Regions from separate parts of the Peribacillus sp. P4_B1 genome, predicted to be linked through region 2. Evidence: a T-box and tRNA genes for the amino acid it is inferred to sense, from the RefSeq annotation. Region 2 holds a T-box; the other holds one or more tRNA genes.
What was found. The T-box of region 2 lies ahead of argS (arginine--tRNA ligase). A T-box ahead of a tRNA ligase gene usually reads a tRNA of that ligase, here a tRNA-Arg.
Positions count from the first base shown of each region.

Region 1 (7,625 bases), on a different contig from region 2:
AGTTGAACAGAATATCATATATCGATAATATAACCGAGTGGATCAATGATTTTTCCTTTAAACATGAGATTAAGGTTCGCTTTTCGGAAACGGATATGTTTAGGCACTTGAATAACACGATTCCTTTTACTTATTTTGAAGAAGCGCGGATTGAATATTTCCAGAGCATGGGTTTTATGAAGGATTGGACCTCGGCTGAAGGTGGTGAGATGCCGGTTGTTGCAGATCTACAATGTGATTACCTGAAGCAGGTGTTTTTCAATGATCAATTGACAATTCATGTGAAAGCTGACCATATCGGAAAATCTTCTGTAGATATACATTATATGGGAAGCAAACACGATGGTTCAATTTGTTTCACGGGCAGGGGAACGATTGTCCAGGTCTCCAAAGCCACCGGAAAGCCGATACCTTGGACAGAAGAGATGAAGCGGTCGTTGTTGCATACAGAGCTTGAACATACCTAAAAATATTTCGATTTAGACAAGTAAAAGAGTCACTCCCTTGCCCCGGCCAACATACTATATCTTGACTAAATAGACACCCACTCCGGGTTTTATGCTGGTGAAGGCAAGGAGGGTAACATTACTTGAAGGAGAACGAATTCACTCATAAGCCACTACTCACCAAAAGAGAAAAAGAAGTATTTGAGTTACTAGTACAAGACAAAACAACAAAAGAAATCGCAGGTGAATTGTTTATTAGCGAAAAAACAGTTCGAAACCATATTTCGAATGCGATGCAGAAGCTTGGAGTTAAAGGACGTTCGCAGGCAGTCATAGAACTCCTTCGTATGGGGGAACTTAAGCTTTAATGTGTTGACTCTTAATAAAGACTTATAAATATTTCTCTCCCGTCTAGTTGGCAGCATATAAGGAAGGCCAAAACAATTTGGTTGTTTTGACTTCTTTGGATGCTGCTTATTTTTATGAAGGGGGTTTCATTATGGATTCCGGACAATCAATCTTGAAAATCATTTCACTTTCATCCAAAATGGTAGTATGATAAGTTTCATGAAGTGGTGGGGAGCTGTGTGTATGGATGAAGAGAAGCAGGTTGCTTATGTAGCCGATATTGAGAGGGAATTGCGCTATGTATCGTCATGGATTAAGCAAAGGGGACGGGAAATTCTCAATGATTATAAAATTACCATTCCTCAATTCCTGGCTTTGCAATGGCTTTTTGAAGCAGGCGACATGACGATTGGCGAATTGTCCACGAAGATGTTTCTCGCCTTCAGCACAACGACGGATCTGATTGACCGCATGGAGAAACATCAGCTTGTTAAGCGTGTCAAAGATGAAAAGGACCGGCGTGTGGTTCGTATTCACCTTCTTGACGAAGGGGAACGGATTATCGAAGAAGTGATTAATAAACGGCAGCAGTACTTGAGTGGCGTATTAGTCAATTTCAACGAATCTGACATCGTGTCCCTCCGAGGGATTTTAGCAAAACTACATCAAGAAATGAAAGAAAAATGAGGCGAGTTTTTTGAAACAACCGATAGGCATCATTGATTCAGGGGTAGGCGGCTTGACAGTAGCTAAAGAAGTCATGCGCCAGCTTCCAAATGAAAATATAATTTACTTAGGTGATACAGCAAGATGCCCTTATGGGCCGAGGACCAAAAAAGATGTCCAAACCTTCACATGGCAAATGACGAGGTTCCTGATGAAGAAGGATATAAAAATGCTGATCATCGCTTGCAATACGGCGACTGCAGCTGTACTGGATGAAATCAGGGCAATACTTCCGATTCCTGTATTGGGTGTCATCCATCCTGGGGCAAGGGCGGCATTGAAAGTTTCTGATTCCTTGCATATTGGCGTTATTGGTACGGAAGGCACGGTAAAAAGCAAAGCTTATGACGACGCACTTGCTTCCATCAATTCCGATGTGAAAGTAGATAGTTTAGCATGCCCGAAATTTGTCCCAATCGTGGAAAGCGGGGAGTTTCAAGGGGGTATCGTCAATAGGGTCGTGGCACAAACCTTGAACCCGCTGAAGAAAACGAAGATCGACACATTGATTCTTGGCTGTACCCATTATCCACTGCTGGGGCCTGTAATCTCTTCCTATATGGGGGATGGAGTACAAGTCATTTCCTCTGGGGAAGAGACGGCCCGTGAGGCAAGTGTCATTTTGGATTATTATAAATTAATCAATAAAAGCAAGCTCCGTCCGGTTCATCGCTTTTATACTACCGGTTCAAGAGATATGTTTGGTTCTATCGCATCGAGCTGGCTCGGTATTCATACCGATACAATCGAAACAATTAAAATTGATCACCTATAAGGCTTCCATTTGGAAGTCTTTTTTTCGTGAAGCGGACAATGGATATGGTGATTATGGGAAATAAGGTATATTAACAGATTCATCCACTGGCAGAAGGCCCGAAATCCCGTTGAAGGCTTACAAACATGCAGCAGTACGGGCAAATTGCCTAGCTCGATTATCAGAGCGGAAAATAATTGGTCTATTTTCCCTTAGGGCTCGTATAAATAGGAGTACAAACTGTCCTAGGAGTGATTTTATGTCCAATAAATCAAAAGTAACAATGGCTGTGACCATTCTGGCATCTTCTTTTTGGCTTTCGGGATGCGGATTATTTGGCGGTGAAGAGAAAAAGGAAATTGATCCACCAAAGGATATTTCATTAGTCGATGATGAATCTTCATTAAAAGAAAAGAATGATGAAGAAAAGCCTGCAACAGATGGAGAAAAAGGCGCTGGTGCTGTTGAATCGAAAACAGTGAAGACAGAGTTATATTTAATTGATAAAAGTGGGTATGTGGTTCCACAGACATTGGAACTTCCTAAATCGGAAGCCGTCGCCAAACAGGCGCTTGATTACCTTGTCGATAACGGTCCAGTCACGGATAAACTTCCGAATGGGTTCAGGGCGGTCATTCCTGCCGATACCCAAATAAGCGTAAACATTAAAGATGGAGTGGCTGTAGCGGACTTTTCGCCGGAGTTCAAAAACTATCAAAAAGAGGATGAACTTAAAATCCTTCAAGCCATTACATGGACCCTGACGCAATTCGACTCGGTCGATAAAATCCAAATGAGAATAAATGGGGAAGATATTTCCGAAATGCCGGTCAATGGCACACCGATAGATGAGAATATCTCAAGATCTTCAGGAATCAATATCGATACGAGTGACGTGGTCGACATTTCGAATTCCAAAGCACTGACCGTTTATTATGTAGGCGGTGACGAGGAGTACTCCTATTATGTTCCGGTAACACGCCGGATCAGCGAAACGGTGTCTGATAATGTAACAGCTGCCGTCCAAGAGTTAACGAAGAGTCCTTCGGGTTCTAACTTGCAAACGGGGTTCATGAGTGATGTAGCTTTACTTGACAAACCTAAAGTGGCAGAAGGTAAGGTCAGCCTCAACTTCAATGAAAATATCCTTGGAAGTTTTAAAGAGAAAAAGGTGTCACAAGAAGTCCTTGATGCTTTGGTCCTTTCTTTAACTGAACAGAAAGGAATTGAAAGCGTTGAAGTACAAGTGCAGGGCAGCGCCGATATTCTTAATGAGGAAGGTAAGAAACTATCTGAACCAGTGGTCCGTCCAGAGAAAGTCAACACAGGTAGCTTTTAAAGAACGATCTTATATGGATATAGCACAAGGAGGCAGCCAGCAGCTGCCTCTTATTCTTTTTTATCACCAATAACAATAGTCTAATGGTTACATTCTTTTTGCATGCTTAGCCCCTTGCTTAAATGTTCATAGAAAAATCCAATTAACCATTGTTTAGGTTGAAAGGTATTTCCACCAAACATTCTCTCTTCGTTAAAAAGTTTTTACATAAATAAAATTTTAAAAGAAAAAAATACCTTGTAATAATGTAATTCATTAGGGGGAATCTTTAACATAAGTGAAAAATTACAACGTTAGATTTCCTTATGACTATTAAATTTTCCTCCAAATTCTATATGGCCGGACTAATTCTTTTGAAAAATGGACACTTCCGGGCTAAACAGATTTGTGCTTAATTCTCTGCTGCATCCCCGAGTGCTAAAGAGCTTCAATGATCTTCCTTCCTGAAACTTTATGATTTTTTTAAAGGTATTCCGAAGTTCTAGACAGAATCTAAGTTTTAACATTGAAATTGAAGCTTGAAAATGCAGGTTAATCTTCTTCTGTTTAAATCTCTCTTTTTTAACAGTCATGCGAAAGCGCCCGGTGTTCGATCGACCTAAATTGATTGTGTAATTCACGCAGGTGGCGGCACTAGGACAGGTACCATTAAAGAAGCCTTCGTCGCTTTGGCTGCTTGTTTTAAAAATTGCAGGAGAACTGGCAGTATTTCAGCTGAAAATTTCTGGCTTCTGCAATTTTCGGGGTTATTGCAGAAGCGGGAGTTGTGGTAGACTGAAATTATCTGGAAGATTCAGCGGCCCTTGTGATATGAATCTCATCATGACAGGCAGCGGTGAATTCATTCAATCGCAGGGAACTGGAGAAAAAACGGCTTTTACATATAACGAGTTACAGCTATTTCTTTCTAAGCTCAAAAAGAGCCTTGCTAGAAAAGCTCTTGAATCCATAGCCGAAAAATACAAAAAGGGTGAAATGAAAAATGAAGTCAGTAATCATTGCAACGAAAAATAAAGGGAAAGCAAAGGAATTTGAAAGCTTGTTCTCTGCTAAAGGGTATGAAGTCAAAACGCTTCTTGATGTACCGGATGCACCGGATGTGGAGGAAACAGGTACAACTTTTGAAGAAAATGCGATCCTGAAAGCAGAGGCCATCGCCCATCGGCTAGGCCACTTTGTCATTGCGGATGATTCCGGATTGATTGTAGATGCATTGGATGGCCGTCCGGGCGTATATTCTGCGCGCTATGCTGGAGAGTCCAAGAGTGATGAAGCGAACACGGAAAAAGTCCTTAGGGAACTGGAAGGCGTGCCGGAAGAGGAAAGAACGGCGAGATTTTATTGCGCCTTGGCACTTGCGTCGCCCTACCAGGAAACGATTACTGTATCGGGGACGATGGAGGGCTTGATTACCGAACAGCCTTCAGGAACGAATGGATTTGGTTATGATCCAATCTTTTTTGTTAAAGAGCAGGGCAAAACAAACGCCGAATTGACAAAAGAGGAAAAAAACCAAATCAGCCACCGTGCCCACGCATTGAGGGCGCTAGATGAAAGGCTTGATCTATTTCTAAAAAGGGAAGAAGGAATGTGACGATGAAAGTGCTAATAATGAGTGACAGTCATGGCTTAACTCATGAAATCAGCATGATAATCGACCGTCATAAACAAGAAGTTGCTGCCATGATCCATTGCGGTGATTCAGAGTTGGAAAGAAATGATCCTTACATGTCGGAGTTTTTGGCCGTTGGCGGGAATTGCGACTATGATTCGGCATATCCGGATGATATTGTGGAGAACATCTCAGGCAAGCGTTTTTTCATTACGCATGGACACCTCTATAACATAAATATGACCTTGATGAATTTAGCGTATAAAAGTGAAGAGGCTGAAGCGGATATTATTTGTTTTGGTCATTCCCACGCTGCAGGTTCCGAATTGATTGACGGCAAGCTCTTCATCAACCCGGGAAGCATACGCCAGCCGCGGGGACGAAAAGAGAAAACCTACGCCATTTTGGAAATGGGAACAAACCAACTTGCAATCACCTATTATGACCTTGAAGGAAAAATCGTTGAGGAACTAAGAAATGTTTATCAAATGGGATGACTTCATGTATAATAACCAGGAAGCGTTTTTCCCCGCTTCCTGGTTCATGAAAAAAAGAAAAAACTTTTTATGAAAAACCGTTGACTTTCTTTTTATATCCTACTATAATAAGAAGTGTCCTAAGGGAACAGTTAAGGTAATACATAAGTTTTACCGCAACTTATATCATAAACGTCTCAGTAGCTCAGCTGGATAGAGCAACGCCCTTCTAAGGCGTCGGTCGGGAGTTCGAATCTCTCCTGGGACACTAACAAAGCGGTTATAAAGCCCGCTACGACAACCTTCTATATCGTTTAGTGAAACGGTCAGTATAACGGTCATGTAAGAAATTACACCGTATATCGACTTACATTACTAACGATATAGGAGGTTTTTTCGTATGACCAAAAGAAAAGGATTATTAGATGTTAAAGTAGACGTAAGAGGGTTATTAGAGGAATTACCCGTTTCCAATTCTGCCGCTTCAAAAGCTAGGACTGAACAGCCTGCTATTCTAAGTGACTCCATCTTGATTTCAAACGCTCTAGACGTTATTACAAGGCAAATGAAGGTGAGTGGTAATAGAAGCCGTACTATAAGTGATTATGTAATGTGTCAGTCAGTATACAAACACTTTTGTGAAGTATCAACAGTTCTTAAAAGCCAAAGTTCGTCATTCTTGAAATAAATGGTAGTTGGTGAAATTTAACTGTTGATTTGATGGCTCAAATGTTAAGTCATCACGAGAGACACGTTCTTTTTGTCCCGTGCGGTGGATTTGTTAAGATAGCATCGAAGTTAGAACTTCTTGAACAATCTTTTTTGTCTAAAGCTTTCCAAGGAGAACTTGGAACAAATGACCAGAGTGAAGAAAATGCGAATGAAATTTTAAAAGAATTGCTACAGAACAAGTTAAATAATTGCAAGAAGGCATCCATTTAAATAGTGGATGTTTTTTTATTGTATCAATAGAGAAAGTTGTTTCTAAAGTAGGGGTGCGAGTGTCATTGTATTGGATTAATACTTGAATGATGTAATATACTAGCCAGGCTAACGATGATGTCATTGAGCCTATATAGGTGTTTCATAGGAATGCTTGCCAAATGGTTTGAGTATTTGTTAGTCGTAATTCTAACCCACCTCAAAATATTATATTACTAGTATTGCAATGAGTATTATACTAAGTTATAATAAAAATCACGATTACGGTCTAAGTTCGAAAAGTGACCGTTTTGTACTGAACTGAAGAAAAACAGCGATACGTCTCAGTAGCTCAGCTGGATAGAGCAACGCCCTTCTAAGGCGTCGGTCGGGAGTTCGAATCTCTCCTGGGACACTAACAGAAAAAAGTCAAAACCTTTTAAGGTTTTGGCTTTTTTACTTTTTCTGAGCTGTTTTAAGTTAACGAGGGAATATGGAATGAACGTAGAAAGAATGCATTTCCTTTTGCATCCATTGAATTAATATTGGTTGTATGCAGAAAAGAAGTTTTTTATTTCGTATTTATCGCAGGTGGATGATCTTTTATGTCGAACTTGTTATGAATAAGGAGATGTTTAAATGAATAAAGATAGATTATTCAAGTTCATTCAAACTTCCACTCGGGGCAATTTCTTTTCAGTCGAAATATCCGAAGATGGAACTAAGGTAGTCCAATTAGCCAAGGAGCTAGAAAAAGAGGGAAGAATCAAGTTGAGGGAATGCTCGCGAAAAGAACAAGGTGTTTATCTGGAAGGAATACTTAAGTTTGTGCCAAGCTAATACTTAATAAGCTTTAACAAAGGACTTATACTACGAATTTCATATGCCCCATAGAAAAAAGGATCCAATTATGGATGCTTCAAACTGCAGACAAACTCGATGAAAATCGAGTTTGTCTGCAGTTTTTTTGGGTTTGTACAATTTGAACGTTACCTCAAGGCAC
Region 1 is NZ_JBFUHM010000002.1:95,597-103,221, forward strand. Features, by position in the region: gene AC1DVK_RS01930 (acyl-CoA thioesterase) at 3-467, shown strand; gene AC1DVK_RS01935 (helix-turn-helix domain-containing protein) at 590-814, shown strand; gene AC1DVK_RS01940 (MarR family winged helix-turn-helix transcriptional regulator) at 1,038-1,481, shown strand; gene racE (glutamate racemase) at 1,492-2,295, shown strand; gene AC1DVK_RS01950 (GerMN domain-containing protein) at 2,534-3,613, shown strand; gene AC1DVK_RS01955 (hypothetical protein) at 4,424-4,627, shown strand; gene AC1DVK_RS01960 (XTP/dITP diphosphatase) at 4,596-5,207, shown strand; gene AC1DVK_RS01965 (metallophosphoesterase family protein) at 5,210-5,722, shown strand; tRNA gene AC1DVK_RS01970 (tRNA-Arg) at 5,896-5,969, shown strand; gene AC1DVK_RS01975 (hypothetical protein) at 6,102-6,389, shown strand; tRNA gene AC1DVK_RS01980 (tRNA-Arg) at 6,964-7,037, shown strand; gene AC1DVK_RS01985 (hypothetical protein) at 7,262-7,462, shown strand.
Region 1: it encodes a tRNA-Arg, which carries the amino acid that the T-box ahead of argS (arginine--tRNA ligase) is inferred to sense. The anticodon was not compared.

Region 2 (9,355 bases):
TATATATTCATCGCTTTTCTTTTATTGGCAGCATTAGGGGCGGCAGTCATCGATTATAAATTAAGTGCCGGCGAATCGGGTAAGGATTGGAAGCAGGAGTTAAAGGCAGATATCCAAGAACAGCAAAAGGCATTGGAAGCTACTGATATCAGTGACGATGAAAAAGCCGAAATCATGGCTGACATTGATCTAAATAAGCAACTTTTAGCTGGTAATATAAACCCTGACTTAAACACGAATTGGACATATATGGCGGAATGGACTACAACATTAACGTCATTTGTCACTTTATTCGTCGTTATTGTTTGCAGCTCGCTAGTTTCCTCGGAGTTTTCGGATGGTACCATTAAACAACTGTTGATCAGGCCTTATAAACGTTGGAAGATTCTACTTTCCAAATATATTACTTCCCTGTTATTTGCGGCGTTATTACTTGCGAGCCTGCTTATATTCAGTTATCTAATCGGGATCATATTCTTTGGAAATGGTTCGTATTCAGACAAAATAATGGATCCTGCATCTTTCGGTGAATTCAGTCCGGTGGTAGTCGGAGAATATTTCGTGGACATGATCGTTTACTGGATACCAGGATTCTTGGTCATCACGACCATCGCTTTCATGTTAAGCACATTATTTAAAAACCAAGCACTTGCAGTAGGTATATCCATTTTCATCCTATTTGCCTCTTCGACATTAAATATGGTCATTCAATCATTCATCGGTAAATACGAGTGGTTAAAATTCGTCTTATTCCCCCACCTTGATTTAAGGGGCTATATTTCCGGAACCATGGAAATGTTTGATGGAGCCACACTAGGATTCTCGATGGGTGTACTTGGCATCTACTATCTTATCTTTTTAGCGCTAACTTTCTTCTTCTTCCAGAAAAAAGATATCACTAATTAAATAGAGGGAACGACCGAAATCAGTGGCTGATTTCGGTTTTTCTTATTGAAGCCGCCGAGAGAAAAATGAAATTTTTCTATTTGTAATAATGGGATAAAATCCCCTTCAAGATAAAGGTTGCTGCGGCAGCCTTTTTATCATGGGCAAAAAACGCAGGTAATTTTTGAAACTACTTTATTTACTCGACTTTCTTTCAATGAATCATCAATTTAGTAATAGAATGAAACTTTTATCCAATTTTATCCGTATAAGATAGTATAAGGATATTTTGGCCAAGGGGTGCAAAATGAATAAAAAAAAGGTTCTGTTAATTGGATTTATAGGATTCATTTTATTTCTAATAGGTATTTACATATCACAATGGACGGTTTTTGGCGTTGCGATCGGGATAGGCGGAGGATACATAATGGGGATCAGCTCCTTCCTGTTTGCTAGTTAGTAGCTCCATTTGAGTTTTACAGCAGGGACGATCAATGAAAATGAACAATTCGTCCTGCGCGCCAACAATTCGTCCTATTCAAGTCAGGTTAAAGTTTAATAAGGAAATTGGTATAGCCAATATTTTCATTTCCGATATGGATGGAGTAGATTTTAGAGATGGGAAAAATGCATGATAAACGTAAGTTAGTAATCGTACTTATTATTATTGGAACAACATTAGGTTTCTATGTGTACTCGGCATTCTCTGAGAAATTGACAAAATCAACGGACTTGTCTGATGAGTCTATCGGGGGATATAAAGTCTGGGATAACATATCGAGTCCAGAATTTATTAGAGAATATGGAGAACCCATCGATCAAGACAATAACAATGCATATGATTATTATTATTGGAAAGGCGGGTTAAAAACGGCCACTATCAATTCAGACGAGGATAAAGGGAAAATAATGCGGTTAATCATTTCAAGTGCGGATGACGATCTATTTGAAAGTTCCCTTCAAACAGGCAAAGGTATTAAATTAGGAAGTAAGAAAGCGGACGTTCTTTCGAAGTATGGGGATCATTATTATAAAAGTTATGAACAGGGAGCGGATATTATCGGCTACATTGACCATAAACGGAATATTACTTTAGAATTTTGGTGTGTTCAAGGTGGAAGGGTTGCAGAAATACGATTAGATGATTCAGATGTTATTTAATGCTTTTTTTTACCGGGAAGGAATGATTAGAATCTTATCGTTATCTAATCTATTATTTTCAAATACTTTTCCTGCTTTAAAATCTGGAAATAAAAAAGGGAGCCAATCCAAAAGAGGAGGGTTATAAAAAGGTCCCATTTTATTGAACTGCACCTCCAATTTTTTAGATGGTGAAAATATAGGTTGATCAAAGGGGAGTAAAGGGGAAGGAAATTTAAATTAATTTGAAACCTATTTCCATTTTATCCGTATATTATGTCATCGGGGCGGGGAGGAATATCAAATGTACGGTGTTGGATTTTCACAGGTGCTCCGGTATTTATAGGAATTATTTTTGTTATCATTTTTATAATGATCATAGTTAATATATTCTCTGGTCTTAGTCAATGGGAGAAGAACGAGAAATCTCCTCGTTTATCTGTTCCTGCAATGGTGAAAGTCAAACGAACAAATACTATTAGGAATGGTCATTCATACGGTCACAATAACAATCTCCATTCGCAAAGCTCCTCTACGACTTATTATATTACATTTGAATTTGAGAGTGGCGATCGATCAGAATTCCATATTTCAGGAAAGAATTTTGGTGTTCTTGCAGAAGGGGATGTCGGCACTTTAACCTTTCAAGGAACAAGATATATTGATTTTACTAGGAAGAATTGTTAATAAATTAGTTACTTAAAATGAATCTAGGATAAATTAGGAGATGAAGGATCATGAGCGAAAAGGGTTGTATGAAATGCGGAAGCAATGATGCTGCCAAGAAGGACGTAGCAATGACTGGAACAGGATTGTCAAAAATGTTCGATGTCCAGAATAATCAATTTACGGTTGTGTATTGCAAGAATTGCGGTTATTCGGAGTTTTATAATAAGCAATCAACTGTAGGCAGTAATCTGCTGGATCTATTCCTGGGGTGATAAGCTGCAAAACAAGAATCCCCTTTTTCATGAAAAGGGGATTCTTGTTTTTTCTTCATTTATGCATGAAGTTCTTTCAGCCCATTACCGGTTGGATTACTTTTTAGTATAAGCTATATGTAAAATAATGTGTGATTTCATAAGGAGAAATTAAATGAATAAAATAGCACTTCTTCAACTGTCTTTAGCCATGACGATCTTTGGATCTGTCGGTTTCTTTTCAGGACTATCAGGACTTCCTGCATTGGAACTGGTTTTTGTTCGCTGCATTTGTGCTGCCATATTCTTATGTGCAGCATGGATGATTACAGGACATTTCAAGAACGAAATATGGAATGGTAGAGAGATAATGCTCATCATTTTCTGCGCGGTGGCCAACTTGTTAAACTGGATATTCCTCTTTAAATCTTTCGAACTGATATCGGTGACAATTGCCATTTCGCTTTATCATTTAGCGCCGATCATTGTACTCATTATCGGGAGCTTCATCTTCAGGGAGAAAATGAGTTTATTTTCCATCCTGGCCATTTCACTTTGCTTCATTGGCACATTATTCATTATGGGAACAGATGGATTTCGATCATCAACCCCTGAATGGGAAGGGATTATTTATGGGGTCATTGCTGCATTTTTCTATGCGGCAACCCTGCTTTTAGGAAAGAGCATTTCAAAGACAAGTGTATACGCGACCACTTTTCTGCAAATGTTCATTGGATTTCTATTACTGATTCCTTTTGTCGATTTTTCAGTCTACACAACGCTAAAATCTTCCGAATGGTTTTATACTGTACTTACCGGCATCATCCATACAGGCGTCGTGTATCTTCTGTTTTTTAATAGTATCCGCCATTTGCCTACAAATGTAGTATCTTTCATGATTTTTGTCGATCCGGCAGTGGCCATCCTTTTGGATATTCTGTTTTCAGGATTTCAACCGGACAGGATTCAAATCTTGGGTATTTCCTTGATATTTATTGGGGTGCTCTATTCACTTAAGACGACAAGACTGACTGAAAAGGATGTCATGCAAAAAAGGCCGCACACAATGTGAGGCCTTTTTTCTTTATGGTTTTTCTGTCAATCTATTGATTAAAATGATATACATCCCAAATGTCAGGGGTTTCTGATCCAAGGTACCAAGCAGATACACCGCATAGGTGATTTTGTTTTACCAGGTCAATACGGAGCTTCATCGATTTTTTATCTTCTATCCATATTTGATGCTTTTCCCCTTTGGAAGTATACTCCACGTAATTTTGTTGAGTCTTTTTATCCCATACCTTTTTAAGTTTATGAGATGAAATGATTTTGTTGACTTCAGCCATGGTAAGGTCATGGCTTTTCACTTTTTTGGTCGATAAATCGGTTACCCATTCTCTCGTATAAAATGGTACAGCCAATATGATCTTATGGGCAGGTACTTCTTTCATTAAAAGCTTAGTTCCTTCTTTGATCCAAGGTAACGAGGAAACGGACCCGGCTACTGGGCTCCCTCCCCAATGCTCGTCATAACCCATTATGATTATGTAGTCTGCTATTTTGCCAAGAGCTTTCCTATCCAGACTTTTTGACCAAAAAGGGTCTTCATTTTCTCGGGTGACATCCACAGATACTTTAATTCCATGCGGTTTTAGTGCCTTTTTCAGTTCGCCTATGAAAAGTACAAAGTCCTTCTTGTTTTTTGGATCGATGTTTTCAAAATCTACATTTATTCCATCGCTTTTAGTTTTAACAAGTGAATCACGTAAAGCTGAAACTAATTTCTGGCGTTTTTTTGTATTGCCTAGTACAGAACCGGTTAAAACAGGGTCAAATTGATTTCCGATAAGCTGCCAAACTTGCTTTCCTTGCTTATGGGCGTTTTGGACGAACTTTGCATCCGCAGAAACGGAAACGAAATTACCGGAATCCGTCAGCGTATAGGAACGAGGAGAAACTACATTTAAATTAGGTTGTTTAATTTGTTGGGTGTAGTTTTCTTTCGATTCATTATGCGTCCAGCCCATGACGACAGGTTTTTGCGCCTTTTTTTGAAGTTGGGATGTCTTTATCCATCCCTTTTTACCATCAAGCAATTGAACCTGGTAGTAATAATCAGGAATCTTCAATTTTTGGCCAACATTAATTGTATCTGCATGTAAGTTATTTAATTTCGTCAAATCACTGGTGGTTACCTTATATTTAGAAGAGATCTTCCACAATGTATCTCCTGATACTACCTTATGGATCTTATATTTCTGGGGAATCTTCAGGCTTTGGCCAACAGTGATTTCGGAAGAAGTTAATTTGTTTTCTTTTTGCAGCTCACTTACTGAAACTCCATATTGATTTGCTACTTTCCATAATGTGTTTCCAGTCTTTACTTTATGAATAATAGGGCCCGCGGAATCCCCAACGGCAGAGGAAATGACGGGAAACTCCTCGCCCTTTTTTAAGGTCTTTAATAAAGTAGAACCTAATTTAGGAGAACTAAAAACTTTTGTATTGTCCACTTTAACAGAACCTATGTATTGGGTTTTACTTGATGAACTACCACTGGTTGGAAAGAGACACATACAAAGAAGGCTTAACATAATAAAACATCCAAAGAATTTTTTCACGATTATTTTATTCCCCTTTGTAAAATTTAACTTTACTAGTTTACTATGGAGAATAGCAATAAAATAGAGGTACATTGTGGAAAAGTCTAGAAAATAGGGAATCATCTAAACAGGAATATTTGTGTATGCAATTATTCATTGTTTTCTTTTTAGTAAAAATCTTGGAGATGGAAGGGCTTCTTGTTCAGCTTCAAAATAAGCGAGTTTATTTGGTATGCAGGATATGATTGAGGGCATCCCCATTCCAACAGCTTTTTCTAAGGCGGTTAATAAGGGGAGCTCCTTACCATCAATATCTTCATCCCAGGATATTACATAACAATCAGCACCATTCTGTTTTAGTAACTTAGCTATATCTGCTGGATCTGAATTCGGTTTCGGAATCTCAATGATGTATTCTTCACCAAGAGTTGTTCTGTAAGAATGACAAAGGCGACTTAAGGCATCCTTGCGTTTCTTGGCTGAAGACAATTCGAACAGAATTCTATCTTGGAGCCTTTTGGTGAAAAATGATTTTACAATTGTTTTCTCCATTTCCTTATCCAAACTAATTCCCCTTTACAGTTTTTCAACTGGTAAATCCTCATAGTCTAAGCCTATCATAAGTGGCTTTGATAATTAACATCTCTCTAAAATCCCTCGAGATTTACGACAGTTTATTATACGTTTGTCGTTTTTAAGCTTTCTATGATAAGAAAAGAATTCTTCCAAATGGAGATTAATTTGTTGGAATTATACCGTCCTATTCGTAGGAACAAGGTTAGCCAGTTTTGGTTATTTTCCATTTTATTTGGTAGGGTTTTCCGTTGAAAATATCTTGTACATGACATTTGTCATCTTCTAGTCATGACACCTGGTACTAATAAAATCAGGCTGATTTATTTATAATAAGAAATAACGACAAATAAAGGGAAGTGCAATTGATTAATGACCATACAAAATACTAAAAACTTGAGAAAACAAATTGCTCCTTTTGAACAATCAACGACAAAAGAAAGTATATGGCAGATCATCAATACGTTAGGGCCGTTCATTATTTTATGGTACCTAGCATATATAAGTCTTTCGGTTTCTTATTGGTTAACTTTAATTCCAGCTGTGTTGGCTGCTGGCTTCTTGACAAGAATTTTCATAATCTTTCATGATTGTACGCATCATTCATTTTTTAAAAGCCGCCGTGCGAATAGAATAGTCGGGACAGTCATGGGTGTTTTGACTGTATTCCCTTTTGATCAATGGGGGCATGAGCATTCTGTGCATCACGCAACAAGTGGCAATTTAGATAAGCGGGGTACAGGGGATATTTGGACCCTTACGGTGGATGAATATTTGGCTGCGCCGCTTAGAATTCGTTTTGCCTATCGTTTTTATCGCAATCCATTGGTAATGTTTGGGATAGGTCCGATTTATGTTTTCCTTCTTAAAAATAGATTTAACCGAAAAGGTGCTAGAAAGAAGGAAAAAATGAACACCTATTTGACGAATGTATTAATCGTTGGTTTAGTGGCATTGCTTTGCCTTGCAGTAGGCTGGCAGTCATTTCTTTTAGTACAAGGTTCCATTTTCTTTATATCAGGTTCAGTGGGCATTTGGCTGTTTTACGTCCAGCACACATTTGAGGACTCTTATTTTGAAGAAAATGAGGAGTGGGAATATGTATTAGCAGCAGTGGAAGGAAGTTCTTTTTATAAGCTACCAAAACTGATGCAGTTCCTTACTGGTAATATCGGTTACCATCATGTTCACCATTTAAGTCCTAGGGTACCTAACTATAAACTGGAAAATGCACATAATAATACAGAGCCTTTAAAGAACGTACCAACGATTACTCTGGCTACAAGCTTACAGTCGCTCCGTTTCCGCTTGTGGGATGAGAAAAACAAGAATTTTGTTGGCTTTAAAGACATAAAATATTTAACGAAAAAAAGTGTTTCCGTTCAAGCGAAATCTGAATTGTAACGTTCATGAATCATTCCAGACTCCCTTAATAATCCTTGGATTTTGGGGAGTCTTTGCTTTATATAACGACTCAATAAAGGAGAGAACTTAAAATGATCCGAATTGTCATTGCAGAGAATCAGCAAATGCTGTTAGAGGCAATTAGTTCTCTACTCAATCTTGAAGAAGATATAGAAATTGCCGGGCAAGCCAGTAATGGAGAAGAAGCGATTACTCTTGTGCACCAATTAAAGCCGGATGTTTGTATCATGGATATGGAGATGCCTGTAAAGAGCGGGCTTGAGGCAGCTGAAGCTTTAAAGTCATTTGAATGCAAAGTGATTATTTTAACGACATTTCGAAGGACTGGTTATTTTCAACTTGCTTTAAAAGCAAATGTAAGTGGTTATTTATTGAAGGATAGCCCGAGTGAAGAGTTAGCCTGCTCGATTCGCAGCGTATTGGATGGCAAGCGAATATACTCCCCTGAACTTATGGATGAGTCTTCCAACAATAATGACCAGGAAATGGGTGTGTTAGGCCTGTTAGCCGATGGTCAAACCACACTTGACCCCTCCAATCAGCAAAGCAACACAATTGGGACCGTAAGGAAATATTTTTCGACTATCAAGGATAAAATGAAGTTACCGGCTGGCTAGATGGATTTCGGATAGAGACTTTATGACAGGGTTAGATCAGAAATCCTGTGTTGACACGTTTTTTAAAATTGTGTACGATGGATTAAATCATAATATTGAAAATTCTGTGATAAAGAGAGTAGTTCATTTTGAAATGGAAAGCGAGTTAGGGATGGTGTGAGCCTAATGCAGGACGGATGAATGAAACGCACTTTGGAGAAATTTCTTGAAACGTCCAGTAGAGAACATCGGGGAGTCACCTCGTTAACAATGGAAAGTGGTCACAATTTGTGGCAACTAGAGTGGTACCACGGGAAACTATGCTCTCGTCTCTTATTTAGAGGCGGGGGCTTTTTTGTTTAGGAGGGAAAATGTCGATGAATAAACCAATTGCAGAATTGATTTCAACTGCTTTGAACAATGAAATGCCAGCAAGTGAAATAGAAAAATTAATGGAAAAGCCTAAATTGATGGAGTTAGGTGATGTCGCCTTTCCGTGCTTTACTCTTGCAAAAAAATTCAAAAAATCGCCTCAGGTGATTGCGTCTGAAATAGCCCAGCAATTAAACAGTGAGTTGATCCAAGAAGTGAACGTTGTGGGCGGTTATCTGAATATCTTCGTCAATCAACAGATTGTGACGGAAAACGTGTTGCAAACGATATTAAGGGAAAAGGATCAGTATGGTTCACTGCCGCCTGTACAGGAAAATGTCGTGATTGATTACTCATCCCCGAATATTGCCAAGCCTTTTTCCATGGGGCACTTACGCTCAACGGTCATAGGGAATGCACTGGCTAACATTGCCGAAAAAAATGGCTACACTGCGGTGCGTATTAATCATTTAGGCGATTGGGGCACTCAATTCGGCAAGTTGATCGTCGCGTATAAGCTGTGGGGCGATAAAGAGGCAATCGAAGCGTCGCCGATTCAGGAATTATTGAAAATCTATGTGAAGTTCCATGAAATAGCTGAAACGGATGAATCGTTGAATGAACAAGCACGCGCAAGCTTCAAGTCGCTTGAAGATGGGGACGAGGAAGCACTGGCATTATGGAAATGGTTCAGGGATGCGTCTTTAAAAGAATTTGAGACGATTTATGATTTATTGGGCATCCGTTTTGATTCCTATGCCGGAGAAGCGTTTTACAATGACAAAATGGATGCGGTTGTCGGGGAACTAAAAGAAAAAGGTTTACTTACCCTATCCGAAGG
Region 2 is NZ_JBFUHM010000044.1:23,110-32,464, forward strand. Features, by position in the region: gene AC1DVK_RS20590 (ABC transporter permease) at 1-906, shown strand, start outside; gene AC1DVK_RS20595 (hypothetical protein) at 1,193-1,345, shown strand; gene AC1DVK_RS20600 (hypothetical protein) at 1,504-2,046, shown strand; gene AC1DVK_RS20605 (DUF2500 domain-containing protein) at 2,302-2,712, shown strand; gene AC1DVK_RS20610 (zinc ribbon domain-containing protein) at 2,763-2,966, shown strand; gene AC1DVK_RS20615 (DMT family transporter) at 3,121-4,017, shown strand; gene AC1DVK_RS20620 (LysM peptidoglycan-binding domain-containing protein) at 4,049-5,458, opposite strand; gene AC1DVK_RS20625 (hypothetical protein) at 5,702-6,112, opposite strand; gene desA (Delta(5) desaturase DesA) at 6,494-7,525, shown strand; gene AC1DVK_RS20635 (response regulator) at 7,618-8,163, shown strand; T-box leader at 8,261-8,479, shown strand; gene argS (arginine--tRNA ligase) at 8,514-9,355, shown strand, end outside.